Regions from separate parts of the Variovorax sp. V15 genome, predicted to be linked through region 2. Evidence: predicted binding sites of a transcription regulator. Region 2 holds the regulator's gene; the other holds the start of a gene.
What was found. Region 2 encodes LexA, which represses DNA repair genes until DNA is damaged. Its sites were predicted from a motif close to ACTGTATNNNNATACAGT; they were not measured.
Positions count from the first base shown of each region.

Region 1: the regulator LexA is predicted to act here: its motif matches at 9,889-9,906, upstream of recA (recombinase RecA).

Region 1 covers NZ_AP028659.1:69,634-84,931, reverse strand. Annotated here, with positions in the region: gene ACAM57_RS00440 (TerC family protein) at 1-527, opposite strand, end outside; gene sucD (succinate--CoA ligase subunit alpha) at 648-1,541, opposite strand; gene sucC (ADP-forming succinate--CoA ligase subunit beta) at 1,552-2,718, opposite strand; gene argC (N-acetyl-gamma-glutamyl-phosphate reductase) at 2,936-3,859, shown strand; gene ACAM57_RS00420 (hypothetical protein) at 3,891-4,634, opposite strand; gene yiaA (inner membrane protein YiaA) at 4,776-5,216, shown strand; gene ACAM57_RS00410 (IclR family transcriptional regulator) at 5,223-6,089, opposite strand; gene ACAM57_RS00405 (SDR family oxidoreductase) at 6,100-6,870, opposite strand; gene ACAM57_RS00400 (RraA family protein) at 7,098-7,769, shown strand; gene ACAM57_RS00395 (SRPBCC family protein) at 7,803-8,237, opposite strand; gene recX (recombination regulator RecX) at 8,215-8,679, opposite strand; gene recA (recombinase RecA) at 8,722-9,825, opposite strand; gene ACAM57_RS00380 (MarR family winged helix-turn-helix transcriptional regulator) at 9,972-10,457, shown strand; gene ACAM57_RS00375 (response regulator transcription factor) at 10,530-11,201, shown strand; gene ACAM57_RS00370 (sensor histidine kinase) at 11,257-12,699, shown strand; gene ACAM57_RS00365 (sporulation protein) at 12,718-12,918, opposite strand; gene ACAM57_RS00360 (biotin--[acetyl-CoA-carboxylase] ligase) at 12,927-13,742, opposite strand; gene ACAM57_RS00355 (SET domain-containing protein) at 13,745-14,335, opposite strand; gene ACAM57_RS00350 (DNA topoisomerase III) at 14,621-15,298, shown strand, end outside.
Region 2 covers NZ_AP028659.1:3,114,866-3,130,163, reverse strand. Annotated here, with positions in the region: gene clpA (ATP-dependent Clp protease ATP-binding subunit ClpA) at 1-774, opposite strand, end outside; gene clpS (ATP-dependent Clp protease adapter ClpS) at 842-1,201, opposite strand; gene icd (NADP-dependent isocitrate dehydrogenase) at 1,451-2,710, opposite strand; gene ACAM57_RS14850 (cell envelope biogenesis protein TolA) at 2,930-3,253, shown strand; gene ACAM57_RS14845 (hypothetical protein) at 3,406-3,606, shown strand; gene ACAM57_RS14840 (DUF192 domain-containing protein) at 3,705-4,172, shown strand; gene ACAM57_RS14835 (superoxide dismutase) at 4,255-4,836, opposite strand; gene xseA (exodeoxyribonuclease VII large subunit) at 4,886-6,199, opposite strand; gene ACAM57_RS14825 (MotA/TolQ/ExbB proton channel family protein) at 6,513-7,145, shown strand; gene ACAM57_RS14820 (biopolymer transporter ExbD) at 7,142-7,582, shown strand; gene lpxK (tetraacyldisaccharide 4'-kinase) at 7,667-8,605, shown strand; gene ACAM57_RS14810 (Trm112 family protein) at 8,586-8,768, shown strand; gene kdsB (3-deoxy-manno-octulosonate cytidylyltransferase) at 8,765-9,538, shown strand; gene adk (adenylate kinase) at 9,676-10,332, shown strand; gene ACAM57_RS14795 (asparaginase) at 10,396-11,361, opposite strand; gene lexA (transcriptional repressor LexA) at 11,435-12,118, shown strand; gene ACAM57_RS14785 (hypothetical protein) at 12,264-12,641, shown strand; gene ACAM57_RS14780 (D-2-hydroxyacid dehydrogenase family protein) at 12,766-13,773, shown strand; gene ACAM57_RS14775 (MFS transporter) at 13,770-14,927, shown strand; gene ACAM57_RS14770 (3-hydroxyacyl-CoA dehydrogenase) at 15,078-15,298, shown strand, end outside.

The DNA of each region.
Region 1 (15,298 bases), 3.0 Mb from region 2:
CCGATCAGCGCGGCGCCCAGCATCACGATGATCGGGAAACGTTCCATGAGCTTGATCATGAGCGTGCTGCCGAAAATCACCAAGGGAATACTGATCGCCAGGCCAAGAATCAGCAACACCATGCTGCCTTGTGCCGCGGCCGCCACGGCGATCACGTTGTCCAGGCTCATCACCAGGTCGGCCAGCAAGATGGTGCGCACGGCGGCCATCATGCTGCCGTATTCCTTGGACTCGCCGTCGCCCTCGTCTTCCTCGCCCAGCAGCTGCAGGCCGATCCACAGCAGCAGCATGCCGCCGATGATCTGCAGGTAGGGCAGGGCGAGCAGCTTGGCCGCCACCACCGTGAGCACGATCCGCAGCACCACGGCCGCGCCCGAGCCGAAGAGCACGGCCTTTTTCTGTTGGGCGGGCGGCAGCGAGCGCGCCGCCATGGCGATCACCACCGCGTTGTCCCCCGACAGGATGATGTTGATCCAGATGATCTTGAGCAGACCTATCCAGAAATCTGTGCTTTGAAGAAATTCCATGTCTCTGATCCCACTGTGTTTTATTGAAAAAAGCGCCCGCAATCCAGTGCGGGCGCTTTTTTGTTTCTGCGTGGTCCTCTCATGACCCGGCTCTGCGGCCGGTGTCGCGGAGCCGTCTCTTTACAGCTTGGCCTTGAGCAGCTTGGCCAGTTCCGAGAAGTTGCGCGTCACGGTGAAGCCGCATTCTTCCATGATGGACAGCTTGGCTTCGGCCGTGTCGGCGCCGCCCGAGATCAGCGCGCCGGCGTGGCCCATGCGCTTGCCGGGAGGGGCGGTGACACCGGCGATGAAGCCGACGACCGGCTTCTTCATGTTGTCCTTGCACCAGCGGGCAGCGTCGGCCTCGTCCGGGCCGCCGATCTCGCCGATCATGATCACGGCGTCGGTGTCCGGATCGTCGTTGAAGGCCTTCATCACGTCGATGTGCTTCAGGCCGTTGATCGGGTCGCCGCCAATGCCGACAGCCGACGATTGGCCCAGGCCGATTTCCGTCAGCTGAGCCACTGCTTCGTAGGTCAGCGTGCCGGAGCGCGAGACCACGCCGATACGGCCCTTGCGGTGGATGTGGCCGGGCATGATGCCGATCTTGATCTCGTCGGGCGTGATCAGGCCGGGGCAGTTGGGGCCCAGCAGCAGCGTCTTCTTGCCGCCGGCGGCTTCCTTGGCCTTCATCTTGTTGCGCACTTCGAGCATGTCGCGCACCGGAATGCCTTCGGTGATGCAGATCGCCATGTCGAGGTCGGCTTCCACCGCTTCCCAGATGGCGGCCGCGGCGCCTGCCGGCGGCACGTAGATCACCGAGACGGTGGCGCCCGTCTGCTGGGCGGCTTCCTTGACCGAGCCGAAGATCGGGATGTTGAAGATCGACTCGCCGGCCTTCTTCGGGTTCACGCCGGCCACGAAGGCGTTCTTGCCGTTCGCGTATTCCTGGCACTTCTCGGTGTGGAACTGGCCGGTCTTGCCGGTGATGCCCTGCGTGATGACTTTGGTGTCTTTGTTGATGTAGATCGACATGACTGGTTCCTTAGGCCTTCTTGACTGCTGCCACGACCTTCTGGGCCGCTTCCGCCATGGTGTCGGCGCTGATGATCGGCAGGCCCGATTCGGCCAGCAGCTTCTTGCCTTCGACTTCGTTGGTGCCCTTCATGCGCACGACCAGCGGCACTTGCAGGTTCACGGCCTTGCAGGCTGCGATCACGCCGGTGGCGATGGTGTCGCACTTCATGATGCCGCCGAAGATGTTCACGAGGATGGCTTCCACGTTCTTGTTCTTCAGCATGATCTTGAAGGCCTCGGTGACCTTCTCGGGGGTGGCACCGCCGCCCACGTCCAGGAAGTTGGCCGGCTCGCCGCCGAACAGCTTGATGGTGTCCATGGTGGCCATGGCCAGGCCGGCACCGTTCACCAGGCAGCCGATGTTGCCGTCCAGCGAGATGTAGGCGAGGTCGAACTTCGAGGCTTCCACTTCGGCCGCGTCTTCCTCGTCGAGGTCGCGCAGGGCGACGATCTCGGGGTGGCGGAACAGCGCGTTGCTGTCGAAGTTGAACTTGGCGTCCAGGGCGATGATGTTGCCCTTGCTGTCACGGTTGAGCGGGTTGATCTCGACCAGCGAGGCGTCCGTCTCCATGTAGCAGGTGTAGAGCTTCTTGAAGATGTCCACGGCCTGGGCGGTGGAGTCGGCCGGGATGCCGATGCCGTCGGCGATCTGCTTGGCCTGTTCGTCGGTCAGGCCCTGGGCCGGGTCGGCGAACACGGTGATGATCTTCTCGGGCGAGGAGTGGGCCACTTCCTCGATGTCCATGCCGCCTTCGCTCGAAGCGATGAAGGCCACCTTCTGGGTGGCGCGGTCGGTCACGGCCGAAACGTAGTATTCCTTCTGGATGTCGGCGCCGTCCTCGATGTACAGGCGGCGGACCTTCTGGCCTTCGGGGCCGGTCTGGTGGGTCTTGAGCTGCATGCCCAGGATCTCGCCGGCGAGCTTCTTGACGTCCTCGATGGACTTGGCGACCTTGACGCCGCCGCCCTTGCCGCGGCCACCCGCGTGGATCTGGGCCTTGACGACCCAGACCGGGCCTCCAAGCTTCTGGGCGGCTTCAACCGCCTCCTGGACCGTGTAGGCCGGGATGCCGCGCGGCACCGGCACGCCGAACTTGGCAAGGATTTCCTTGCCTTGGTACTCGTGAATCTTCATGAGGGATGTCTCTCGGAAGGAGGAAGTTGAGAAATCGGGAGATCTGGGCTGGAGAGGGTCTATGCTCTGTTGTCCGCGGGCGACGGCAGCCTGACGGCTGGGGGCGGCGAACAACCGCGGACTGTATCATGGTGCGCCGCACCAATACTGTGAGTGTGGTTGCGGGCAATACGTACCTACCGTACTTCTCTTTCAGCTACCCAGGGGCACTTCCACCATGGCCAAGGTTTTCATCGACGGCGAAGCCGGCACCACCGGCCTCCAGATCCGCGAACGTCTGCAGGCGATGCCGCAGGTCGAACTCGTGAGCATCGCCCCCGAGCTGCGAAAGGACACCGCCGCCAAGCGCGAACTGATGGCCGGCGTCGACCTGGTGGTGCTGTGCCTGCACGACGACGCCGCGCGCGAGTCGGTCGCGCTGATCGACCAGCTGCCCGGCGCCAAGCCCAAGATCATCGACGCCTCCACGGCGCACCGCATCGCCCCGGGCTGGGTTTTCGGCTTCCCCGAACTCACCGAAGGCCACTGGCAGGCCGTCGCCAAGGCCGAGCGCGTGGGCAACCCCGGCTGCTACGCCACCGGCGCTATCGCCATGGTGCGCCCGCTGGTCGACGCGGGCATCCTGCCGGCCGACTTCCCCATCTCGCTGCCTTCCGTGAGCGGCTACTCGGGCGGCGGCCGCACCATGATCGAGGCCTACGAGAAGGGGGAAGCCCCGGCCTTCGAGATCTACGCGCTGGGCCTGAAGCACAAGCACATCCCCGAAATCATGACCTACACCGGCCTCACGCGCCGGCCGGTCTTCATCCCGTCGGTGGGCAATTTCAAGCAGGGCATGCTGGTGCAGTTGCCGCTGCACCTCGACCTGCTGCCGGGCAAGCCCAAGGCCGGCGACCTGCAGGACGCGCTGGCTGCGCACTACGCGCGCAGCAACACGCCCGAGCAGTTCGTGAAGGTGCTGCCGCCTACAGAAGACGGCAAGCTCGAGGCGCTGGCGCTCAACGACACCAACAAGCTCGAGATCCGCGTGTTCCCGAACGAGGACCATCGCCATGCCGTGGTGATCGCCCGCCTCGACAACCTCGGCAAGGGCGCCAGCGGCGCCGCGGTGCAGAACCTGAAGCTGATGCTGGGGCTCTGAGCCCCACGCCTCGCACCGGCCTTCCGGCCGGTCAGTTCACCAGCCAGAGCCCCACGCCCAGCAGGGCCGCGTGCGCGCCCAGCGCGATGTACAGCGGCTTGCGCGAGGGCGCGGCCATGTCCTGAAGCGTCTCGTGGATGCGCCGCGTGAGCAGCGCGCGCAGTGCCGGGTCCTGCGGTGCCGAACCGCCCTCGCCCGCCACCAGTTCATTTCCGCTCTCCGCGCGGCTGCGCTGCCATTCGGCCAGCATCTCGCTCAGCGGCAGCCTGTCGATCACGAAAGCCACGACCGTGCGCACCGCCTTGCCTTCGCCCAGCACCGGGGCGAGCTGCTTGCTCAGCGCGTCGACCGACAGCCAGTCAGCCACGCGATGCAAGGCGCCGTGCGCCTTCGGCATGGCCTCGATGCGGCTCGCGATCGCGCCGCCCAGCCGTTGCGAAACGGCCTCGCCGCGTGCCGCCACCAGGTGCTGCATCGCACGAGCACGCCCTTGCTGCACACCCAGCGCCACGTAGACGACCACGAAGAACAGCAGCAGCAGCGCCACCAGCAGCGGAGGCGAGGTGACGAGAGCGAGCACTGCGCCGACTCCACCCGCGCGCGCAGCCACGTTGCCCGGCCCCTGCAGCTGGCTCAGGTAGAAGAAAAAAACACCGCCGCCCAGGAAGACGCCGAGCAGGCCGCCCTTGATCACTGAACCGGCGAAGGACAGCCCGGCCTTGGCACCGGTGCGCACGAGCGACTGCTGGGCCGCGGGGTCGGTCGACGACGACATATGGGAAGACTCCTCCATTGTTGTTGATGCTGACGGCCGCCTCGTGCGATTGCTTCTGCTGCGCAGACGCCGGCCCGGCGCGGATCATGCCACTGGCGCCGCTCCACCATAATCGCGCGCAAACCATACGAGGAGAATCCCATGGCCGTCAGATTCCAGAAACCGACCGCGGCATTCGTCGCCGCTTCCTGGGCCGCGCTTTTCATCGGCGCCGTCGTCTACCTGATCGGGCTGTGGAACGCCTCGATGCAGCTCAACGAGAAGGGCTACTACTTCACCGTGCTGATGTACGGCCTCTTCTCCGCCGTGTCGCTGCAGAAGACCGTACGCGACCGCCTCGAGGGCATCTCCGTCACCGGCATCTACTACGGCCTGTGCTGGGTCTCGCTGCTGCTGTCGGTGGCCCTGCTGGCCATCGGCCTCTTCAACGCCACGCTCGCTTCCAGCGAAAAAGGCTTCTACGCGATGGCCTTCCTGCTGAGCCTGTTCGGCGCGGTGGCGGTGCAGAAGAACGTGCGCGACATCGCCGCACACAAGAGCGAGGCGCCCTCCCCGCTCGACGAAGCTCCTGACCCGAACTGAGCCCCGCTATTCGTTGTCGTTGTAGCCGCTGGCGCCCATCAGCGCCGAAAGGCGCGCGGCGATGTTGTCCACGATCTCGCGCACCTGCGTGACGTCGGGCGCCGACTTCTGGTCGATGCGCTCGATGTACGGCACGTTGATCGACGCGATCGCATGGTCGGCCGCGCCCATCACCGGGAACGCGATGTTGGTGATGCCGCGCGTCTGCTTGCTCGGCATGGCCGAGTAGCCGCGCTCGCGCACCTCCTGCAGGATGGAGAAGAGCTGGCCGGGGTCCATGTCGAGCTCCCCCTCCACGCCGATGTGGGCGCGCAGCATGCGGGCCCGGTCGATCTCGTCGCGGAAGGCCAGCAGCACGTGGCCCGAGGAAGTGTCGGTCAGCCCCATCACCACGCCCACCTTCAGCCCGAAGGACCAGCGCTCCGGGCTCTCGACCTGCGCGATGACCACCACGCGCCCGCCCTGGTACATGGCGAGATGGCACGACTGCCGCGCCCGGTTGGCCAGCTCGCGCAGCAGCGGCAGCGCCGCGCTCACCAGGCTCTTGAGCGGCTGCTGGCGGTGCGCCAGCTCGAACATGCGCAGCGTGAGCGTGTAGCGGTCGTTCTCGTCGACCTGCACGAAGCCGCGGCGCTGCAGCGTCACCGCCATGCGGAAGATCTCGCTGACCTTGCGCCCGACCTTCTGGGCGAGCTCGTTGAGCGTGTAGCCGGAGGGGCTGTCGGCCAGCGCCTCCAGGATGTCCAGCCCCTTCTCCAGGGCCGGTGCGGCGTAGCGCAGCGCGCCCTCGCCTTCCGTCACGGCCTCCTCGAGGCCGTCCTGCCCTTGCGGCCCCTGCTGCTCTTCTTCCGGCGCCGTTGCTGCTCGCTTCATCTTTCCCCGTTCAGTTCGACCATCCACCGTCGATCATATGGATCGCACCGGTGGTGAAGGCCGACTCGTCGGAAGCCAAATACACCACCAGCGCGGCGATCTCCTCCGGCTTGCCGACGCGCCCCAGGGGCTGGCGCGCCACGAAGGCGGCGCGCACCGCGGCCTCGTCGGTGCCGGCCTGCTCTGCCTGGGCCGCGATGCGGTCGCGCAGCGAGGGCGACTCGACAGTGCCCGGGCAGATGGCGTTGCAGCGCACGCCCTGCTGGATGAAGTCGGCCGCCACCGCCTTGGTCAGCCCGATGACTGCCGCCTTCGAAGCGCCGTAGACGAAGCGGTTGGGCACGCCCTTCACGCTGGAGGCAGCCGAGGCCATGTTGATGATCGAGCCGCCGCGCTCCAGCATGGCGGGCAGGAAGGCGCGGATGGTGCGGTACATGGACTTCGCGTTGAGATCCATGCTGAAGTCCCAGTCCGCCTCCTCGCAGGCCAGGATGTTGCCGGCGTGTACGTAGCCGGCGCAGTTGAAGAGCACGTCCAGCCGCCCCGTGGCCTGGGCGAAGGCCTGCACCGCGGCGGTGTCGCGCACGTCGAGCGCGGCGGTCTTCAGGCTCGCCAGGCCCTCTTCGCGGGCCAGCTCGGCGAGCTCGGCCAGCGCCGCCGTGTCCACGTCGGTGGCCCACACGGTGCCGCCTTCGCGGGCCAGCGCCAGCGCGCTGGCGCGTCCGATGCCCTTGCCGGCTGCGGTAACGAGGATGTTCTTTCCTTGAACGCGTGAAGTCACTGGAGGTCCTTTGGTTGGGAGTTGCTGCGCACGTGTGAAATATGAATTTCACTGATGAAATCAAATATACGCGAGCCGGGTGCATCGCCGCCCCCGTCACAACCCTATTCGCCGACTCCTGACTCAGTGGTTACCCGCGAACTCGCGCAAACCCCAGCCTTTACCAATGGCCCGATCGTTAATCTCATTCGTGAAAAGTGTTTTTATAAAGAAAACAGGATTCACACATGGCCCAGACTCCCGACACGCCGCCGGCCTCCCCGCTCACCCGCCTGCAGGCCTGCTACACCGGCGTCCTTCATGACGTGATGCGCGCCGCAGGGCTGCGCGACTTCACGCTGCCGCCCAGGCTGCGTCCGCTGATCCCCGGCCAGAAGCTCTGCGGGCCGGCCTTCACGGTGAACGGCCGCGTCGACCCCGCGGCCGATCCGCACGAGACGCTGATGGCGTGGACCGGCTTTCTCTCGCGCGCCAGGCCGGGCCACATCGCGGTGATCCAGCCGAACGACTCGACCGTCTCGCACATGGGCGAACTCTCGGCCGAGACGCTGGGCCGCAAGGGCGTGCTGGGCGTGATCGCCGACGGCGGCGTGCGCGACGCCGAATTCATCATCCGGCAGGGCTTCCAGGTGTGGCACCGCTACTTCACGCCGCGCGACATCGTGGGCTACTGGCTGCCCGAGGCGATGGAGGTGCCGGTGCGCATCGGCGAGGTCACGGTGAACCCGGGCGACCTGCTGCTGGCCGACACCGATGGCGTGATCCGCCTGCCGCTCGCGCAGGCCGAGTCCATCATTGCCGAGGCCGAGCACATGATGGGCCGCGAGAACCTCGTGCGCACCGCCATCCTCGCGGGCACCGACCCGCAGGAGGCCTTCCTGAAGTACCGCAAGTTCTGAGCGCCGCCGGCTGCCGCGCCTGCGATCGGACAGTCAATCTGCCTCGAGCAGGTCGCGCAGGGTCCGCAGGTCGCGGGCGATCCACTGCGCATCGCGCTCGAAGGCCGCGTCGTCCATGTGCGGCTGGCGCAGCAGCGTGAACTGCAGTTCGCAGGCATCCGGCGCGACGCCGATCACGCGCAACGGCAGGTAGACCTCGGGCACGCCTTCGGGCGCCACCCAGTGGTCGAGCACGCCGAAGTCGTTGCGCGGCGCGAAGCGCATGCGGGCTTCGCCACTCTCGGGCGTGCGCACGATCCAGTGGTCGCCGTGCGGCACCAGCGCGCTTTTCGCGAGGCCACTGGCCCATTCGGGAAGCCGCCTCGGATCGGCCGCCAGCACATAGGCTCGGCGCCACTCGCAAGCGACGCGCTGCGTGATGACGCGGGACTGCGCCGCGCCCTCTTCACTGCTCTTGTGCTGCTTCATCGAAATCGCTCCTGAGCACCTTGGAGACGACGGCGCCGGAGAAGCCGCGCGCCATCAGGAATCGCATCTGCTTCGCGCGCTCCTTCGCATCGGCGGGCGGAGCGTCGAATCGGCGGCGCCAGACGGCCGTGGCGCGCTCGACCTCTGTTTCCTGCAGGCTGGCCACCGCCTCGGCGACGGCTTGGGGCGCGATGCCCCTGGCCTGCAGTTCCTGCCTCACCCGCAGCGCGCCCGAACTGGCCGCGCGCTGGTGCAGCACCGAAGCCACCACGCGCGGCTCGCTGATGAAGTCCTTGGCCTCCAGTTCATCGAGCGCCTTCGCCAGCGTGCCGGGCTCTTCCTCGTGCTTCGCCAGCTTGCGCTCCAGCTCTGCGCGCGAATGCTCGCGCTGGCTCAGCAGGCGCAGCGCGCGGCCTTTGAGGGATGGGGCGTCGAATGCCATGCGGGGTCGCCGGCGCGGCCCCGAGAGCCGCGCCCTGACTGGTTACTCGCCCTTCTCTGCCTTGTCGGCCTTGGCCGCCTTCTGCGGCTTCTCGGCGACGTCGTCGGCATCGGCGGCCAGCAGCGGCACGCCCAGCGACTCGCGCACCTTGTTCTCGATCTCGCGCGACAGCGAGGGGTTCTCGCGCAGGAACTCGCGGGCGTTGTCGCGGCCCTGGCCGATCTTCTCGCCGTTGTAGGCGTACCAGGCGCCCGACTTGTCGATGATCTTGGCGTTCACGCCCATGTCGATGATCTCGCCCTCGCGGCTGATGCCCTCGCCGAACAGGATGTCGAACTCGGCCGTCTTGAACGGAGGCGAGACCTTGTTCTTCACCACCTTCACCTTGGTTTCGTTGCCGATGGCCTCGTCGCCCTTCTTGATGGTGCCGATGCGGCGGATGTCCAGGCGCACCGAGGCGTAGAACTTCAGCGCGTTGCCGCCGGTGGTGGTTTCGGGCGAGCCGAACATCACGCCGATCTTCATGCGGATCTGGTTGATGAAGATGACCATGCAGTTGGTCTTCTTGATGGTGGCGGTGAGCTTGCGCAGCGCCTGGCTCATCAGGCGGGCCTGAAGGCCGGGCAGCGAGTCGCCCATCTCGCCTTCGATTTCGGCCTTGGGCGTGAGCGCGGCGACCGAGTCGACCACGATCAGGTCGACGGCGCCGGAGCGCACCAGCGAATCGACGATCTCGAGCGCCTGCTCGCCGGTGTCGGGCTGGCTGATCAGCAGGTCCGACAAGTTCACGCCGAGCTTCTGGGCGTATTGCACGTCGAGGGCGTGTTCGGCGTCGACGAAGGCGCAGGTGCCGGCCTGCTTCTGCATGGCGGCGATGACCTGCAGCGTGAGGGTGGTCTTGCCCGAGGATTCAGGGCCGTAGATTTCGACGACGCGGCCGCGCGGCAGGCCGCCGACGCCCAGGGCGATGTCCAGGCCCAGCGAGCCGGTAGAGACCACCTGGATGTCCTCCAGCGCCTCGCCCTCGCCCAGCCGCATGATGGTGCCCTTGCCGAACTGCTTTTCGATCTGGGCCAGCGCGGCCTGCAGGGCCTTGGCCTTCTCGCTGTTGGCGCCGATGTTCGAACCCTTGACTGCTGCGTCCATGTGAAAAACTCCTTGAAGATCAATGGCTTGTGTGTGACACCATCCATCTGCGTTTAACTACAGGCTGGATGCTTGAACAGTAGTGTAGGGGCTGATTCCTCGGCGTAAACCTGTTTTTTGGTCAGTTTGCTTTACCATTCGGCGCCATGGCCGAAGCCCCCTTTCCCGCCGACCAGGACGCCTGGCGCCAGACCCACCTGGGCCGCCTGCTGGGCCACGCCATGCGCCGCTTCGACGAGCGCGTGCTGGAGCTGATGGCGCACGACGTCGAAGTGCCGCTGGCCCTGTCGAACCTCGCGGCGCGCGCGCAGGTGAGCGCGGCGCACATCCACATCACGCGGCACCTGTCGCGCGAGGGCTCGCGCCTCACCGAGCTGGCCGAGCGCGCCGGCATGACCAAGCAGGCGATGGGCGCGCTGGTCGACCAGTGCGAGGCCTGGGGGCTGGTCACGCGCGGGCCCGATCCGCTGGATGCGCGGGCGCGGCGCGTGCTCTTCACCGCCGACGGGCTGGCCTGGCTCGACGCCTTCCGCGGCGCGGTGACGCAGGCCGAGAAGGAGTTCAGGAGCAGCGTGGGCGACGAGATCGCCACCGTGGTAACCATCGGACTCGAAGCCTATACGGCGGGCTAGACTCCTGCGAAGAGACAACCGTGAACGGCGCCCCGAGGACGCCCGACACCTGAAACAGGCCGGAGGTGACGCATGCGGATTCTGATTGCCGAAGACGACCAGGTGCTGGCCGATGCCCTGCTGCGCAGCCTGCGCACCTCGGGCGCGGCGGTCGACCACGTGGCCAACGGCTCGCAGGCCGACACCGCGCTCATGACCCATGACGAGTTTGACCTGCTGATCCTCGACCTCGGGCTGCCCAGCCTGCACGGCATCGAGATCCTCAAGCGGCTGCGCGCGCGCGGCTCGCAGCTGCCGGTGCTGGTGCTCACCGCCGCCGACAGCGTGGAGGAGCGCGTCAAGGGCCTCGACCACGGCGCCGACGACTACATGGCCAAGCCATTCAGCCTGCAGGAGCTCGAGGCACGCGTGCGCGCCCTCACCCGGCGCGGCATGGGCGCCACCAGCAACACCATCCGCCACGGCCCGCTGGTGTACGACCAGGCCGGCCGCGTGGCCACCATCGACGGCAAGATGATCGAACTCTCGGCGCGCGAACTCGGCCTGCTCGAAGTGCTGCTGCAGCGCGCCGGCCGGCTGGTGAGCAAGGACCAGCTGGTCGACCGGCTGTGCGAATGGGGCGAGGAGGTGAGCCTCAACGCCATCGAGGTCTACATCCACCGGCTGCGCAAGAAGATCGAGAAGGGCCCGGTGCGCATCGCGACGGTGCGCGGGCTGGGCTACTGCCTCGAAAAGATCCAGTGACGACCACACGGCAGCCGCCACGCGCGGGCGGCGGCACGCCGGAGGAATCGGCGCGATGAAGTTGTTCCAGCGCGCGCAGCGCTCCCTGTTCGGCGAGATCCTCGACTGGATGCTCACGCCGCTGCTGCTGCTGGTGCCGGTGAGCATCGGCGTCACCTGGCTGGTGGCGCAGGGCATCGCCAACGCGCCCTACGACCGCGCGCTGGAGCACAACGTGAAGGCGCTGGCCGAGCTGGTGACGGTGAAGGAAGGACACGCGCAGTTCGTGCTCTCGCAGTCGGCGCGCGAGATCCTGCGCGCCGACGAGACCGGCCACGTCTACTACCAGCTGCTCGACGGCTACGACAACCTGCTCAGCGGCGAGCGCGACATCCCGCAGCCCGGGCTCGACGAGCCGCTGCCGCCCGGCCAGGTCTTCCTGCACAACAGCGACGTGCACGGCCAGCCGGTGCGCGTGGCCTCGATGTGGATCGCCAGCGGCACCGACGACGTGCCGCCCACGCTGCTGCAGCTGGCCGAGACGCGCGAGAAGCAGTCGGTGCTGGCGGCCGAGATCATCAAGGGCGTGCTGCTGCCGCAGTTCGCCATCCTGCCGCTGGCGGTGCTGCTGATCTGGCTGGCGCTGGTGCGCGGCATCAAGCCGCTGTCGGTGGTGGAGGCGCGCATCCGCGAGCGCCGCCCGGGCGACCTGAGCCCGCTGGACGAATCCTCGGTGCCGCTGGAAGTGGTGCCGCTGGTGTCCTCGGTGAACGAATTGCTGGACAAGCTCAACGATTCCATTGGCACGCAGAAGCGCTTCCTGGCCGACGCGGCGCACCAGCTGAAAACGCCGCTGGCGGGCCTGCGCATGCAGGCCGACCTGGCGCAGCGCGAGGGCGCCAACGCCGACGAACTGAAGCAGTCGCTCAAGCAGATCGGCCGCGCGAGCAAGCGCGCCACGCACACGGTGAACCAGCTGCTGTCGCTGGCGCGCGCCGAGGGCAACAGCGCCAACGCGCACCACCAGCCCTGCGACCTCGCGAAGCTGACCATCGAGGTGGTGCGCGAGGCGGTGCCCCGCGCCATCGAGAAGCGCATCGACCTGGGCTACGACGGCGTCGAGCCCGGCGCGCCGGGCGTGGTGTTCGACGGCAACGCCACGCTGCTGAAGGAGCTGGTGCGCAACCTGGTCGACAACGCGATCAACTACACGCCCTCGACGCCCGAGCGCCCCGGCCTGATCACCGTGCGCGTGCTAGCCGACCCCTTCGGCCACGTGCTGCTGCTCCAGGTGGAGGACAACGGCCCCGGCATCGCCGAGGCCGACCGCGAACTGGTGTTCGAGCCCTTCTACCGCGTGCTCGGCAACGAGGCCGACGGCTCGGGGCTGGGCCTGCCGATCGTGCTGGAGATCGCGAACCAGCACCGCGCGCAGGTGAAGCTGGAGGACGCGCATCCCGGCAAGCAGCCGCCGGGCGCGCTCTTCACGGTCCGATTCGAAGGCGAGCAGCCGTCCTGAGACGGCAGCGGGAGTTCGTCAGGGCGCCGGCGCGGCGGCCTTCGGCGCTTCCTTGCGGATCTGCAGCCACTCGGGGTGGATCTGCCGCGCCATGCGCTGCGGCTCGCGCTCCGCGAGGCTGGCCGGCGCGAGCCCGAAGCCCGCGAGATCGCCGCGCGCCCAGAGGAAGTAGCCGGCATTGGCCAGCAACAGGACGACGAGGAGCAGGCGCAGCTTCATGGTGAAGATCAGAAAGGCATGCCGCGAGGGCGCACGCTCACTTCATCGCTGGAAATGAGCTGCAGGCCGGCGTCGGTGCGCACCTGCAGTTCGCCGCCCCAGGCCACGCCCTCGCACAGGCCTGCGGTGCCGTCGCTGAGCGCCACCTCGCGCCCGCGCAGCACGTCGCGCGCGGCAAAACGTTCGGCGAAAGGAGCAAAGCCGCGGGCCTCGAAGTCGAGCACCGTCCGTACCAGAGGCTCGGCCAGTTCGGCCAGCACCTCGGGAGCACTGGCTCCGGGACGCCACTGGTGCAGCCATGCCGGCGGCGTGCGCATGCCGTCGCCCTCGCGCGCGCCGATGTTGATGCCGATGCCGATCACCACATAGCGCGACGCATCCGGGCCGCCGTCGGAGGGCAGGGCGGTTTCGATGAGGATGCCGACCAGCTTGCGGTCGTCGACCCACACGTCGTTGGGCCACTTGAGGCCGATCTTGTGCGCGCCCGAGGGGTCGAGCCCCTCGGCCACCGCCACGCCGACGGCCAGCGACAGGCCCGACCAGTCGGCGGGTGCGAGCGGCATGCCCAGCGAGAAGGTCAGCGAGACAGCCGCGTCCTGCTGCGCACCGCTCTGCCAGGGGCGCCCGAGCCGGCCGCGCCCGGCCGTCTGGCGCTCGGCCACGAGCAGCACGGGCTCGACGCGACCGGCGCGCGCGCGGCGCATCAGCTCGGTGTTGGTGGAATCTATTTCCGCCACCGCCTCGACCGCGAAGCCGGGCACCAGCGGCGCGACCGACGCGGCGATCCGGTCCTGGAACCAGTCGGCGGTGCTGCTGTTGCTCATGGTCAGTCCTTTGCGGACTTGTCTTTCTTCGCGGATTTCTTTTGCGCTTTCGCCTCAGCCTTCTTTTCGGCCTTTTTGGCTTCCTTTTTCTTCGCTTCTTTTTTCTCGGCCTTTTTCTTTTCGGCTTTTTTCTTTGCCTTCTTCTTCTTTTTCTTTTCCTCGTCCTCATCCTTGGGTGTCAGCAGCGTGCCGCGGCACTGCTCCGAGCCGCACCAGCAGGGAAATTCGGAAAGCAGCTTGGGCGTGTACGGCTCGTCGATGATCAGGCCGTAGTCGTAGTTGAGCTCCTCGCCGGCGGCGATGTTGCGCAGCGCCTTGATATAAACGCGCCCATCGACTTCGTCGGCTTCGCAGTTCGGCTCGCACGAGTGGTTGATCCATCGTGCATCGTTGCCCTTGACGTTGCCGTCGATCACGCGGCCGTCGTCGATGTGGAAGTAGAAGGTGTGGTTCGGCTGGGTCGGGTCGTGCGGATGGCGGCGCAGCGCCTCCTTCCAGCTGATGACTTCGCCCTTGTATTCGATCAGCGTCTCGCCTTCGGCCAGGTCCTGCACGGCGAACACGCCGTTGCCGTGGACATCGGAGCGCCGCATCTGGATGCGGCGGCCGCCGGAACGATCCTTGCCGGGCTGCGCGTCCGCCTCGGGGAGCGCGGTGGCCTGCGTATCACGACCGGCCGGAAGTGGGGATTTGGAAGGCATCGCCGAAGTCTGTTAGTTTGAATATGCACACACATGCGCGTGTGCGCGTGCGCACGCGGAAGCCGCAGATTGTATGTGGCCCCCACGCTCCTGCACTGCGTGTCGTCGCTGCCCCCCGAGGGGGCCGCAGGCCGCCTTGGGGCGGCCCGGCGCCGGCCTGAATTTTTTTAGGAACTGTTGATGAAGACGTTGGTAATCGCAGAAAAGCCGTCGGTGGCGCAGGACATCGTCCGCGCTCTCACGCCGGTCGCAGGGAAATTCGACAAACACGACGAGCATTTCGAGAACGACAGCTATGTCGTGACCAGCGCGGTCGGTCACCTGGTCGAAATCCAGGCGCCCGAGGAATTCGACGTCAAGCGCGGCAAGTGGAGCTTCGCCAACCTGCCGGTGATTCCGCCGCACTTCGACCTGAAGCCCGTCGACAAGACCAAGACGCGCCTGAACGCGGTGGTCAAGCAGGCCAAGCGCAAGGACGTGACGCAGCTCATCAACGCATGCGACGCGGGGCGCGAGGGCGAGCTGATCTTCCGCCTGATCGAGCAGTACGCGGGCGGCAAGTCGGGGCTGAACAAGCCGGTCAAGCGCCTCTGGCTGCAGTCGATGACGCCGCAGGCCATCCGCGAGGGCTTCGACGCGCTGCGCACCGAGAAGCAGATGCAGGGCCTGGCCGATGCCGCGCGCTCGCGCTCGGAGGCCGACTGGCTGGTGGGCATCAACGGCACGCGCGCCATGACCGCCTTCAATTCGCGCGATGGCGGCTTCTTCCTCACGACCGTGGGCCGCGTGCAGACGCCCACGCTGTCGGTGGTGGTGGAGCGCGAGGAGCAGATCCGCAAGTTCGTCTCGCGCGAC
Region 2 (15,298 bases):
CATGTCGAGCGAGAACACGTTGGACTCGGCCAGGATCTCCGGCACGTCGCCCTGCGTGATGCGCCATGCGAGGCCCTCGGCGATGGCGGTCTTGCCCACGCCGGCTTCGCCCACCAGCAGCGGGTTGTTCTTGCGCCGGCGGCACAGGATCTGGATGACGCGCTCGACCTCGTACTCGCGGCCGATCAGCGGGTCGATCTTGCCGTCCTTGGCCATCTGGTTGAGGTTCTGGGTGAACTGCTCGAGCGGCGAAGCCTTCTCGTTGCGCTCGCCGCCGCCCTCTTCACCTTCGCCCGAGGGAGCTTCGCCGCTGCCCTTGACGGCTTCGGGCGGATCGCTCTTCTTGATGCCGTGGGCGATGAAGTTGACCACGTCGAGCCGGGTGACGCCCTGCTGGTGCAGGTAGTACACGGCGTGCGAGTCCTTCTCGCCGAAGATCGCGACCAGCACGTTGGCGCCGGTGACTTCCTTCTTGCCGTTGCCGGTGGACTGCACATGCATGATGGCGCGCTGGATCACGCGCTGGAAACCCAGGGTGGGCTGGGTGTCGACATCGTCGGTACCCGCCACCTGGGGCGTGTTGTCCTTGATGAAGTTGGTGAGCGACGCCCGCAGGTCGTCGACGTTGGCCGAGCAGGCGCGCAGAACTTCCGCGGCGCTCGGGTTGTCCAGCAAAGCGAGCAGCAGATGTTCCACGGTGATGAACTCGTGGCGTTGCTGCCGGGCCTCTACGAAGGCCATGTGCAAGCTGACTTCCAGTTCCTGGGCAATCATGTGATTTCCTTTTGCCTTGCTGTAAATAAGTTCTCAGATGGGTTGGAGCTTGCGCAATTCAACTGGTTCATGCAACAGGTTCACTGACGCACTGGAGTGGATGCCCCGCCTGCTGGGCGGCTTCCATTACCTGGTTGACCTTGGTGGCCGCCATGTCGCGGGAATAGACCCCACAGACGCCCCGGCCATCGAGGTGGATCTTGAGCATGATCTGGGTCGCGGTTTCGCGATCCTTGCTGAAATATTCCTGGAGCACGACGATCACGAACTCCATGGGCGTGTAGTCGTCGTTCAGCATCACCACCTGGTACATCTGGGGCGGCGCGGTTTTCTGCGGCCGGCGCTCCAGGACGACCGAATCCCCGTCGTCCCCAGCCGGTTTCTGGGCCGGTGGAGCGCTGGGAGTTTTTGGAATTCTCGTTGCCATGAAAATCATTCTATAGAGCGTGCCAGCGCCGTGCCGAGCGAAAAAAACGTGGTGGCGCGTATCCGACAATTCAAGGGGTTTGCGGCCGTTGCGACAGTATTTCCGCAACGGTGCCCCAGGCAGGAGTTTTAGGCAAAAAAGTCCGCAGCAATTGACTGAAGAAGCAGCAAAAAGCCCTTGAATTCCTTCCGGAAAGTTCAAGGGCTCCTCGTTTACCGCAACGCCGCCATGGACGTCGAAGCGCAGCAATTACATGTTGTCGATCATCACCTGGCCGAAGCCCGAGCAGCTCACCTGCGTGGCGCCGTCCATCAGGCGGGCGAAGTCGTAGGTGACCTTCTTGCTGGCGATGGATTTTTCCATCGAACTGATGATCAGGTCGGCGGCTTCCTTCCAGCCCATGTGACGCAGCATCATCTCGGCCGAGAGGATCTCTGAGCCGGGGTTCACATAGTCCTTGCCAGCGTACTTGGGGGCCGTGCCGTGGGTGGCCTCGAACATGGCGACGGTGTCGCTCAGGTTCGCGCCCGGGGCGATGCCGATGCCGCCGACCTGCGCGGCCAGGGCGTCGGAAACGTAGTCGCCGTTGAGGTTGAGCGTGGCGATCACGCTGTATTCGGCGGGACGCAGCAGGATCTGCTGCAGGAATGCATCGGCGATGCTGTCCTTGACGGTGATCTCCTTGCCCGTCTTCGGGTTCTTGAATTTCATCCACGGACCGCCGTCGATCAGTTCGGCACCGAACTCCTTGGCCGCGAGGCCGTAGCCCCAGTCACGGAAGCCACCTTCGGTGAACTTCATGATGTTGCCCTTGTGAACCAGGGTGACGCTGGGCTTGTCGTTGTCGATTGCGTACTGCAGCGCCTTGCGCACGAGGCGCTCGGTGCCTTCCCGCGATACGGGCTTGACGCCGATGCCAGAGGTGTTCGGGAAGCGGATCTTCTTGACGCCCATCTCGTCCTGCAGGAACTTGATGAGCTTCTTCGCCTTCTCGCTTTCGGCCTCGAACTCGATGCCGGCGTAGATGTCTTCCGAGTTCTCGCGGAAGATCACCATGTTGGTCTTGTGCGGCTCGCGCACCGGGCTGGGAACGCCCTCGAAGTACTGGATGGGGCGCAGGCAGACGTAGAGGTCGAGCTCCTGCCGCAGCGCGACGTTCAGGGAGCGGATGCCGCCGCCGACCGGCGTGGTCAGCGGGCCCTTGATGGAAACAACGTAGTCGCGCACGGCGTGCAGCGTTTCCTCGGGAAGCCAGACGTCGGGGCCGTAGACCTTGGTCGACTTCTCGCCGGCGTAGACCTCCATCCAGTGGATCTTCTTCTTGCCGCCGTAGGCCTTGGCCACGGCGGCGTCCACCACTTTCAGCATCACCGGGGTGATATCCAGTCCGGTACCGTCGCCCTCGATGAAGGGGATGATCGGTTGGTCAGGCACATTGAGGGAGTTGTCGGCGTTGACCGTGATCTTCTGGCCTTCGGTCGGGACTTTGATGTGCTGATAACTGGTCATGAGAGGGGACGGCTCCGGGATTGACGTACTTTTGACGACTGTCAGCGAATTCAGACACGGCGCGTATTCAGCTGTACAGCCGGCGAACAAATCGCTGTACATTTTAGACGCAACCCATCAGCAAGCGTTTGTCAACCGGCGGCCCGACGGCGTCGTTAGTGGCTGACCTTCTGCTCGCCGGGAGGCGTTTCCAACCAATTCTCGATAGAGGAATCATCAATGAGCAAAATTCTCGCAGTCATGATCGCCGGCCTGTTCGCCGCTGGCGCCTACGCCCAGAACCCGGCCGGTACGACGCCCGAGCAAGGCAACGCCACCAACAGCAAGTCGCAGCAACGCGCCGAAGCCAAGAAGGCTGCCAAGCCCGCTGGCCAGGTCAAGGCCCCGGCTGGCGACGAAGCCAAGACCCCCGAAGGCGGCGCCATCGGTGCCGACAAGGCTGCTGCCTCTGGCGAGAAGCGTGCCGAAACCCGCGACCAGCGTCGTCGCAACAAGGACGGCAGCGTCAAGCGCAAGTCGACCCAAGGCGGCACCCCGAAGTAATTCGGCCTGCTCCGCAAAAGAAGCGCTCTTCGGAGCGCTTTTTTTCGCCCGAGGCTCCCTCGTTGCTGTCAACCGGGTGCAGTGGCCTCCGTTGAATGTCTACCTTCCGCAGGGAGGGCAATCCAGATCAACGAATTTCAAAGGATATGTTCATGAACAAGCTGCTCGCAGCCCTGGTCGCCGGTCTCTTCGCAGTCGGCGCTTTCGCTCAACAAGCCGAACCCGCTCCGGCTGCTCCCGCTCCCGCCGCCAAGGCTGCCAAGCACGCTTCGGCCAAGAAGCACGCAGCCGCCAAGAAGCACAAGGTTCGCCACGTGGCCAAGGCCCACACGGCCGCTGCCAAGAAGGTGTAAGCTTCCACGCTCACCGGCAATGCCCGCATCAGCGGGCATTTTTATTGGTATTTTTAAATCCAGGCCGGGCCCTGGCCCCGCCCTGAAAGAGTCGTCCGATGCTCAAGCGCCTCGCCGCCCTGCTCCCCCTGCTCCTTGCATCCGCGTCGTTCATGATGCCGGCGCATGCCCAGCAGCAACCCCAGACCGATCTGTCGCGCACGCAGCTGTCGATCGGGCTGTACAAGATCGACGCGCAGGTCGCGCAAACCCCTCTGCAACGTGAAATCGGCCTGATGTTCCGTAAGGAAATGCCACAGGCCGAGGGCATGATCTTCGTGTTCGAGCAACCCGCCACGCAGTGCTTCTGGATGCGCAACACGATCCTGCCGCTGACCGCCGCCTTCGTTGCCGACGACGGCCGCATCGTCAACCTCGCGGACATGCAGCCCATGACCGAGAACACGCATTGCTCCCAAGAACCGGTGCGCTACGTGCTCGAGATGAACCAGGGGTGGTTCGCCAAGAAGAACATCAAGAAGGGCGCGAAGCTCGGCGGCGAGCTTTTCGCGGCCGGCAAACGATGAGCACCTGCCGTCCATAGCCAGCAAAAAGCCAAAAAAAGAGCCGACCCATGGTCGGCTTTTTCGTTTTCGGCAGAACGCGGGATCAGCCGAAGTTCTTCGCTGCGAAGTCCCAGTTGACCAGCTTGGCCAGGAAGGTCTCGACGAACTTCGGGCGCAGATTGCGGTAATCGATGTAGTAGGCGTGTTCCCAGACGTCCACCGTCAGCAGCGCGGTGTCGGCGGTGGTCAGCGGCGTGCCGGCTGCGCCCGTGTTCACGATGTCCACCGAGCCGTCGGCCTTCTTCACCAGCCAGGTCCAGCCCGAACCGAAGTTGCCCACGGCCGACTTCACGAAGGCTTCCTTGAAGGCGTCGTAGCTGCCCCACTTGGCGTCGATGGCCTTGGCCAGCGCACCGGTGGGAGCACCGCCGCCTTGCGGCTTCATGCAGTTCCAGAAGAAGGTGTGGTTCCAGATCTGGGCGGCGTTGTTGTAGATGCCGCCGCTGGACTTCTTGACGATCTCTTCGAGCGTCATCGACTCGAACTCGGTGCCCTTCTGCAGGTTGTTGAGGTTCACCACGTAGGCGTTGTGGTGCTTGCCGTAGTGGTACTCGAGGGTTTCCTTCGAATACTCGGGTGCCAGTGCGTCGAGTGCGTACGGCAGGGGTGGGAGCACATGTTCCATGGTTTTTTCTCGTGGGTTGGTTGTGGGAATGAAGGATTCTAGGAAGTAATTATTGGGGCGACGTCGGACGCGTTCCCGTCGCGCCGCCCGGTGCGACGGTCAGGTCGACTTCACCGTCGGCCAATCGCGCCTTCACTGCATCGCCAGGCGCAAGTTGCTTTGCGCTGACGATCGCATGACCGTCTGTATCGGTCAGCCATGCATAGCCGCGCTGCAAGACCAGTGCCGGATCGAGCAGCCGCATACGAAGAGCCACACGTTCCAGCCGATCTCGCCGCTGCACAACCGCGCGGCCCAGCTTCTGCGGAAAGTCGGCGGCGATCAGGCGCGGCGCCTGCGTGAGGCGCTCCCTTCTGGCCAGCACCATGTAGCGAAGACGCTGCGCATGGTGTGCCAGGCGCAGTTGTTGCCGATTCACGAGGCCCGAAGGCCGGCCAAGGCGCCCCGCAGCCTGGTCCAGACGTTGCCCGAGCACATCGAGGCGTCCGCCCAGCGCCTCGCCCAGCCGCTCCTCGATCAGATCGAGCGCGCCCAGCCACACGTCGCGTGGCGCGCTCACCAACTCCGCTGCGGCAGTCGGCGTGGGTGCGCGCAGGTCGGCGCAGAAGTCGGCGATGGTGAAGTCGGTTTCGTGCCCCACGCCGCTGACCAGCGGCACCGGGCTCTGCACGATGGTGCGCGCCAGCGCCTCGTCGTTGAAGGCCCAGAGGTCCTCGATGGAGCCGCCTCCGCGCACCAGAAGAATCACGTCGACGGCAGGCGTGAGCTCATACAGCGACTGCAGCGCCCGCACCAGCTCACCCGGTGCGTTGACTCCCTGCACAGCCGCGGGGGCCAGTACGACCGGAATGTGTGGAACACGCCTTCGCAGCGCGGTGACTACGTCGTGCAATGCGGCGGCGCCGAGCGAAGTGACGATGCCGATCGAGCGCGGCATGGTCGGCAGCGCCCGCTTGCGCGCAGGATCGAAGAGGCCTTCGGCTTCCAGGCGCGCCTTGCGCTGCAGGAACTGCTCGAACAGGGCCCCCTGCCCAGCCCGGCGCAGGCTTTCGACCACCAGTTGCAGATCGCCGCGCGGCTCGTAGACGGCAAGGCGCCCGCGCACCTCGACCTGGTCACCATCGCGCGGCGAAAAATCGAGAAGGCCGGCGGCCCGGCGGAACATCGCGCAGCGCAGCTGGCCCGACTCGTCCTTGAGCGCGAAGTAACAATGTCCACTTGAGGCGCGCGAAAAGCCGGAGATCTCGCCACGCACGGACACCGGATTGAAGCGCGCGTCGAGCGCGTCGGCCACCGCCCGGCACAAGGCGCCGACGGCCCAGACGCGCGGCCCCGGCGCGGAATTCTGTTCACGCACGCTCACAAAATGCACGCTCGGCCAGATGCCACTCTTCCACAACACGCGGCAAGGCCCCGGCCCTGGCCCCCCGAGGCGAGACAGGCGCACGGTTTCTCGTGCAACCCATTGATTTCATTGAAAAAAGTGCTGCTCAAAATTCAGTCGATCCAGCGAAAAGGCCGTCCCATGCGGGTCCGGACGCGTTGCGCAGCGGGTTAATCACAAAGTTATCCACAGAATCTGTGCGTCCTTGCTGACACAAAAACAAGGCGCGTGACGATGGTGACCTCAGTGGATAATCGCCGCGCATTTGCAGTCTACGGGCCGGAGGATTTTCTTGTTTTCCATCATAGTTGCCGCGGGTTGGCCGATCTGGCCCTTGCTTGCTTGTTCGATCATTGCGCTCGCGCTGGTTATAGAACGTTTCACGAGTCTCAAGACCGTGAGGGTACTTCCGCCGAAGCTGCTCGACGAAACCATCACAGCGTCGCACGGAGCCATTCCCGGTCCGGATGTCGTGACCAAACTCGAACGCAACTCGATGCTCGGCCAGGTCCTGGCCGCCGGCCTGCGCGCGCTGAACGCCAATCCGCGCTGCACCGAAGACGACCTGCGCGCCGCCATGGAAGCCTCGGGCCGCACCGTCGCCCACAAGCTCGAGCGCTACCTGCCCGCGCTGGCCACCATCGCTTCGGCAGCCCCTCTGCTGGGCCTGCTCGGCACCGTGATCGGCATGATCGAGATCTTCGGCTCGCAATCGCCCGGTAGCGGCGCGGTGGGCTCGGGCAACCCGGCGCAGCTGGCGCACGGCATCTCGATCGCGCTCTACAACACCGCCTTCGGCCTGATCGTGGCCATCCCGACACTGATCTTCTGGCGCTATTTCCGCAGCCGGGTCGACGAGTACCTGCTGAACCTCGAACTCTCCGGCGAGCGCTTCGCCCGCCATCTCAACGCACTGCGCAAATGAGCCGCGCCCGCATGCAGTTCCGCCACGGCGCGCGCGACGAGCCGGAGATCAACCTGATCCCGTTCATCGACGTGCTGCTGGTGATCCTGATCTTCCTGATGCTGTCGACCACCTACAGCAAGTTCACCGAGATGCAGCTGCGGCTGCCCACGGCTGACGTCGACGCCCAGCGCGACTATCCGAAGGAAGTGATCGTGGCGGTGTCGGCGGACGGCCGCTATTCGGTCAACAAGAATGCCGTGGCCGACCGCAGCGTGGAAACCGTGACGGCCGCCCTCGCCGCCGCGGCCACCGGGGGCAAGGACAGCGTGGTGATCATCAGCGCCGACGCGACGAGCCCGCACCAGGCCGTGGTGACGGTGATGGAAGCCGCGCGCCGCGCCGGCCTGATGCAGATCACCTTCGCGGCCCAGTCGACGGCGCAAGCCGGGCACTGAGTGCCTTCGGACGGCGGCAGCAACAGCGGCAACCCGGGTTCGCGCCTGCAGGAGGCCTGGCTGCACCGCGGCCTCCTGGCCTGCATGCTGTGGCCGCTGTCGCGCGTCTACGCCGCGCTGTTCGCCGTGCGCGGCTTGTTCTATCGCATGGGATGGCTGCGGACCGAGCGCGTGCGCGTACCTGTGATCGTGGTCGGCAACGTGATCGCTGGCGGCGCGGGCAAGACGCCGGTCGTGATGGCCGTCGTGCGCCACCTGCAGGCGCGGGGCATTCGGGTCGGTGTGGTGTCGCGCGGCTATGGCCGCCGTACCGATGACTGCCGCGAAGTGCTCGGCGACAGCGATCCGCAGGATGTGGGCGACGAGCCGGCACTGATCCACCATGCGACCGGGGTCCCGGTGTTCGTGGCGCGCCAGCGCATCGATGCGGCCCGCGCGCTGCTCGAGCGGCATCCGGCCACGCAGGTCATCGTCAGCGACGACGGGCTTCAGCACCTGGCCTTGGGGCGCGACATCGAGATCTGCGTATTCGACGACCGGGGAATCGGAAACGGCTGGCGGTTGCCTGCCGGCCCGCTGCGCGAAGCCTGGCCGCGCCGTTGCGATCTGGTGCTGCACAGCGGATCGCGGCCGGCCTTCGCGGGGGGCCATACCGCCACGCGGACCCTCGCGAACGATGCCCTGGGCAGCGACGGAAACCGCGTGTCGTTGGCATCCCTCGCAGGCAAGCCCTTGACCGCACTGGCGGCGATCGCTCGGCCGGAAGCCTTCTTCGAAATGCTGCGCGCCCGCGGCCTGACGCTCGCCGACGTCATCGCCCTGCCCGATCACTTCGATTTCGAGAGCTGGCCACGCCCGTCCGGCAAGGAGCAGATCCTCGTCTGCACCGAAAAGGACGCCGTCAAGCTGTGGCGCAAGGCGCCCGATGCGCTGGCCGTGCCGCTGGAGTTCGTGCCGTCCGCGGAATTCTTCGCCGCACTCGACGCAAAGCTATCATCGCTCGATGGATACCAAGCTGCTTGAACTGCTCGTCTGCCCCGTCACCAAGGGGCCGCTGACCTGGAACCCCGAGAAGCAGGAGCTGTGCTCGCGCAGCGCCCGCCTGGCGTATCCGGTGCGCGACGGCATTCCGGTGCTGCTCGAGAACGAGGCACGCACGCTTTCCGACGAAGAGCTCGGGCTGTGAGCTTCACCGTTCTGGTTCCGGCGCGGCTCGCGTCGACACGGCTTCCCAACAAACCCCTGGCCGATATCGCCGGCGTGCCCATGGTGGTGCGCGTGGCGCAGCGCGCCAGCGAGTCGGGCGCTGCACGCGTGGTGGTCGCCGGCGACGATCCATCCATCGTCGAAGCCTGCAAGGCGCATGGCGTCGAGGTTGTGCTCACGCGGCAGGATCACCCCAGCGGCACCGATCGGCTGGCCGAAGCCTGCGAGCAACTGGGCCTGGATGGTGAGGACATCGTCGTCAACGTACAGGGCGATGAGCCGCTGATCGACCCCGCGCTGATCGACGCCGTGGCGTCCACGCTCGCCACGCACGCCGAGGCGGCGATGAGCACCGCCGCCCACGAGATCGACTCGGTCGGCGACTTCATGAATCCCAATGTCGTGAAGGTCGTGCTCGATGCGCAGGACAACGCGATGTACTTCAGCCGCGCGCCGATCCCTTGGTGGCGCGACGGCTCCGCCAATGGCGCCGCGCCTGCAATGCTGCCTGCCACCCCCGCGGCACTGCGCCACATCGGAATCTACGGCTACCGCGCCGGCTTCGTACGGCGATTTCCTTCGCTGCCCCCTGCGCCCGTCGAGTCGACGGAGGCACTCGAACAGCTGCGCGCGCTGTGGCACGGACATCGCATCGCGGTGCATGTGAGCCATGTGGCGCCGGGGCCCGGCATCGACACGCCGGAAGACCTGGCGCGCGTGCGAGCCGTCTTCGCGGCGGCCGGCGCCTGAGCCTGCGCGTCTCCACGGCCACCGACAGCGGGATTTCCCGAAGGGCACGCATGCTATCCTCGAAGCAACTCCGCCCAGCCCAGCCATGGGGCCGACGCTCGGCGCGACACAAAATCTAAGAACCGTCCGAGGACACCATGAGACTAATTTTGCTGGGCGCGCCCGGGGCGGGCAAAGGCACGCAAGCGGCCTTCATTTGCCAGAAATACAGCATTCCCCAGATTTCGACCGGCGACATGCTGCGCGCAGCCGTCAAGGCCGGCACGCCCCTCGGGCTGCAGGCCAAGGCCATCATGGACGCCGGCGCACTGGTCAGCGACGACCTGATCATCAATCTCGTGAAGGAACGCATCGCGCAGCCCGACTGCGCTAGCGGCTTCCTGTTCGACGGCTTCCCCCGCACCATTCCCCAGGCCGACGCCATGAAGGCGGCAGGCGTCAAGCTCGACTACGTCCTCGAGATCGACGTGCCCTTCGGCGACATCATCGAGCGCATGAGCGGCCGCCGCTCGCATCCGGCTTCGGGCCGCACCTACCACGTCAAGTTCAACCCGCCCAAGGTGGAAGGCAAGGACGACGTGACCGGCGAGGACCTCATCCAGCGCGAGGACGACAAGGAAGAAACCGTGCGCAAGCGGCTCGACGTGTACAGCCAGCAGACGCGTCCGCTGGTCGACTACTACTCCGCCTGGGCCAAGGCCGATCCGGCCGCCGCGCCCAAGTACCGCGCCATCAAGGGCGTGGGCACGGTCGACGAGATCACCCAGCGCGCCTTGGCCGCGCTGAGCAGCTGATCGAAAGATCGACCGATCATCCGACTCGCAGCAAACCGCCCCTCCAGAGGGGCGGTTCTGCTTTCAGCCCAGCAATTCGAGCATCAGGGCGATGCGGGCCTTCACGGGCGTCAGCGAGCCTGCATCGCGAAGCGGATCCCCCGCCTTCGGCAGGATGCGCCCGCTCGAGCAGCGCGTGGCTCGGAGCACCTCGATGCCGGCGTCCCGGGCCTTGAGCGCGGCCGCTTCCAGCGCATGGTGCAAGGTGCCGTTGCCGGTGGCGGCAAGCACCAGCCCGCGCAGAGGATCCACTCCGCCCGCCTGAAGCAGCGCCTCGATCACCGCACCGCTGGCACCGGCGTGGCTCATCACGATCTCCACGCGTGGCCACTGCACCTCGGTAGCACCGAAGAGCTTCACTACCGGCAGCGTTCCGCCTTGCGGCCACGACCGGACAAGGCGTACCTCGCCCTCCTCCACATAGCCCACGGGGCCCGCATCGCCCGAAGCAAAGGCGTCCAGCCGATAGGTATGGACCTTCTGAATGTCGACGCCGGCATGGATCGCCCCCGCGCACACCACGGTGACTCCGTGCGCACCCCGTGTGGCGGCGACGCTGATCGCATCACGAACGTTCTGCGGACCGTCCGGCGACAGCGCAGTGGCCGGGCGCATCGCGCAGGTCAGCACGACGGGCTTGGACGGCACCAGCACAGAATGCAGGAAGAACGCGGTTTCCTCGATCGTGTCGGTGCCGTGCGTGATCACCACGCCTGCCACATCGGCCTGCGCCAGCCAGTGCGCGCAGCGCCGGGCCAGCTGCTGCCAGATGGCGAAGGACATGTCCTTGCTGTCGACCTGAGCCACCTGCTCGGCCTCCAGCATCACGCCGTCGGGTGCCTCGATGGCACCCAGCAGGTCGGCCACGCCCACCTGCGCGGCGGTGTAGCCGATGTTGTCGCCGCTGCTGGCGGCCCGGCCCGCGATGGTGCCGCCGGTGCCCAGAACCACCACGCGGCGCGGCAGTTCGGGCGAAGAGGAATTGACCATGGCTTGTCAACTTCTAAAAACTGGTTAAAAATACAGGCACTGGATATCCAACCAGTGCCGCAAGGAACCACACATGCAGTTCGCCGTGAAGCTTACAGCCCGCCAGCAGCAGATCCTGGACCTCATCCAGAGCGCCATCGCACGCACCGGTGCGCCACCCACGCGCGCCGAAATCGCCAATGAACTCGGATTCAAATCGGCCAATGCCGCCGAAGAGCACCTGCAGGCGCTGGCGCGCAAGGGCGTCATCGAGCTGGTCAGCGGCACTTCCCGCGGCATCCGCCTCAAGGGCGACGCGTTGCGCTCGCTCAACGAAACGCGCCATCGCGAGGGTGGACAGTTCTCCCTCTCGCTGCCCGGCATGGCCCAGTTGGCGCTGCCGCTCATCGGCCGTGTCGCAGCCGGCTCGCCAATCCTGGCTCAAGAGCACGTCGACCAGACCTTCTACGTCGAGAACACGCTGTTCCAGCGCCAGCCCGACTACCTGCTCAAGGTGCGCGGCATGTCGATGCGCGACGCCGGCATCATGGACGGCGACCTGCTCGCGGTGCAGGCCACCAAGGAAGCACGCAACGGCCAGATCGTTGTTGCGCGCCTGGGCGACGAAGTGACCGTCAAGCGCCTGAAGCGCAACAAACAGGTCATCGAGCTGCACGCCGAGAACCCCGATTACCCGACCATCATCGTGCAGCCCGGCGAGCCTTTCGAAATCGAAGGCCTCGCGGTCGGACTCATTCGGAACACCATGCTGATGTAGGCCGCTGCGACCTGCTTTCCAGAGCAACAGCACCCCATCCGGCAGCGACAGGTGGCGGGCGTATGGCGAAGAGTCGCCATCACCCTGTCGCGGCCGATTCAAGAAATCCTGCCTGTGTTCAACCTCGTACTTTCTTGGAGTTCACATGGGAATCGCCCTCCTCGCCATCGCCGACATCTGGATGCCGCTGCAATCGCTGGCCAACCGGCTGATGCCGGCACGCCGCCCCTCCCATCGCAGGGATCATCTCGATTCCGCAGAGTCCTCCGCTGGACTGCGCTACGTGGCCGTGCGCACCGCCTGTGCAGCCCGCACCGGCGGCACCGCCCCCTCTGAAACAGCCGCTGCGGCACGCCCGCTGCGCGTGGTCCGCGTGATCGACGGCAAGGGCCAGCAGCGCAACAACAACCGGGTGCTGATCTCCGGCCGCATGGCCGACGTCTGCGCAGAACTCGACCGCCTGGCCGCTCTGGAAGCCGCCGAAACCGTGGCCGCGGCCCCTCGCTCGACGCGTCTGCATTGAACCTGCACTGAGCCCGGCATCGGGTCCTGTACCGGGCCCGAACCGCTCTGCAAGCGGCTGCAGGGCGGGTATCCAAACGTTCGCCGGCGCGACATTCCAATGCTGCGAGGCACAATGGCACGCCATGAACATTGTGATCCTCGACGATTACCAGGACGCCGTACGCAAGCTGCGCTGCGCTTCCAAGCTGGACGCCTACGCGGCCAAGGTCTATACCAACACGGTCAAAGGCATTGGGCAGTTGTCGGTCCGACTCAAGGACGCCGACGTGATCGTGCTGATCCGCGAGCGCACCCAGATCTCGCGCCAACTCATCGAGAAGCTGCCCAAGCTCAAGCTCATTTCCCAGACGGGGCGCGTCGCCGGACACATCGACGTCGCGGCCTGCACCGAGCGCGGCGTGGCCGTGGCAGAGGGTTCCGGCTCTCCCCAGGCGCCCGCCGAACTCACCTGGGCGCTCATCATGGCCGCCATGCGCCGGCTGCCGCAGTACATCAGCAACCTCAAGCACGGAGCTTGGCAGCAGTCCGGGCTCAAGTCGGCCTCGATGCCGCCCAATTTCGGCATCGGCTCCGTACTCAAGGGCAAGACTCTGTGCATCTGGGGCTACGGGCGCATCGGCCAGCTGGTGGCGCGCTACGGGCAGGCCTTCGGCATGCAGGTCGTGATCTGGGGCCGTGAAGCCAGCTGCGCCAAGGCGCGCTCCGACGGCTTCCAGGTGGCCCAGAACCGCCATGAGTTCTTCGCCGCGGCCGACGTGCTGTCGGTGCACCTGCGGCTCAACGAAGAGACCAGCGGCCTCATCACCCTCGAGGACCTCTCGCGTATGAAGCCGACCGCCCTGTTCGTGAACACCTCGCGCGCGGAGTTGGTCGAGGCCGATGCCCTGCTCGCGGCTCTCAACCGCGGCCGCCCGGGGCTCGCGGCCGTCGACGTGTTCGAGAGCGAACCGCCGCTGCAGGGCCACGCGCTGCTGCGCCTCGAGAACTGCATCTGCACGCCGCACATCGGCTACGTCGAGCAGGAAAGCTACGAGAGCTATTTCGGCCAGGCCTTCGACAACGTCGTGAGCTACATCAACGGCAACCCCACGAACATCGTGAATCCCGGCGCGCTGCAGGTCCGTCGGTGAGCCAGCCGGCGCCACGGAGGGCGCTCTGGGCGCTGCTTGCCGGCAATTTCGTGATCGGAACGGGCGTGATGGTCGTGCCCGGCACGCTCAACGAGATCAGCGCCTCGCTCTCGGTCACGGCCGCCACGGCGGGGCAGCTCATCACTGCCGCCGCGACGGTCATGTGCGTAGGCGCACCGTTGCTGGCCGCCGCAGTGGCCGGATGGGACCGCCGCCAGCTTCTCGCCCTCACCCTCCTCTGGTACGCCATCGGCCACGTTCTCTGCGCGCTGATGCCCACCTTCGGCGCGCTGCTGCCGGTGCGCATGCTCACGGTGATCGCGCCCGCAATCTTCACGCCCCAGGCCGCCGCCTGTGCCGGCCTGCTTGTGCCGCCGGAGCATCGCGGGCGGGCCGTGACCTTCGTCTTTCTCGGCTGGTCGATGGCCTCTGTGCTGGGCCTGCCCATCGGCGCGCTGATCGGCGGGCACCTGGGCTGGCGCATGGCTTTTGCGGCGATTGCGGCGCTCAGTGTCGCGAGCGCGACATCGGTGTGGCTCACCTTGCCCAACGGCATCCGCCCCGCCGCGCTGACGGCCGCCGCATGGTCGCGCGTGCTGCGCAGCCCGGTGCTGATGGGCATCGTCTCGGTCACGGCGCTGCAGGGCGCGGGCCAGTTCGTGCTGTTCAGCTATTTCGGCCCGATCCTCAAGCAGAGCTTCGGCGCCGACGCCACCACGCTGAGCGTGATGTGGGCGCTGTTCGGTGCCTGCGGGCTGGTCGGCAACATGGTGGTCAGCCGCTTCATCGACCGCGTGGGCGCCGGGCGCATGGTGCTCGTCACCACGGTGCTGATCGCCTCCAGCCTGCTGCTCTGGCCGCTGGCCTCCACGCTGGCGTGGCTGGCGGTGGTGCTCGTTCCCTGGGGACTGGGTTGCTTCGCGACCAACTCGGCGCAGCAGGCCCGCCTGGTGGGCCTGGCGCCCGCGCTGGCGCCGGGCTCGGTGGCGCTCAACAGTTCCGGCATCTACACCGGGCAAGCCATTGGCGCAGCGCTGGGTGGCTGGCTGCTCGCCAACGATGCGGGCGCATGGATGAGCTGGGTCGGCCTCGGCCTGCTGATGGTCGCCATCTCGCTGAGCGTGGCCATCGACCGCAGCCGTCGTGCGCCCTGAAAGCGCGCCCCCGCGTAAAACCCGTCACGCCCCGCCCGCGCGGGGCTGCAAAATCGAAGACTTCGACGGCGGTGCCGATGCGTACGGCACCTGTGTCGAGGCCTGCCCCGCAGGTCCGGATACCACCCAACCAGTGAAAATCTCCAGCAAATGACAGTGAACTACTCCCGAATCGGCGTCGTCGGCGCCGGCGCCATGGGTCGCGGCATCGCGCAGATCGCGGCGCAGGCAGGCAGCGAAGTGCTGCTGCTCGACAGCTTTGCGGGCGCCGCCGAGCGCGGGCGCGAAGCCCTCAGTGCCCAATGGAACAAGCTGCACGAGAAGAACAAGATCGATGCCGCCATGCGCGACGCGTACATCGCCCGCGTGAA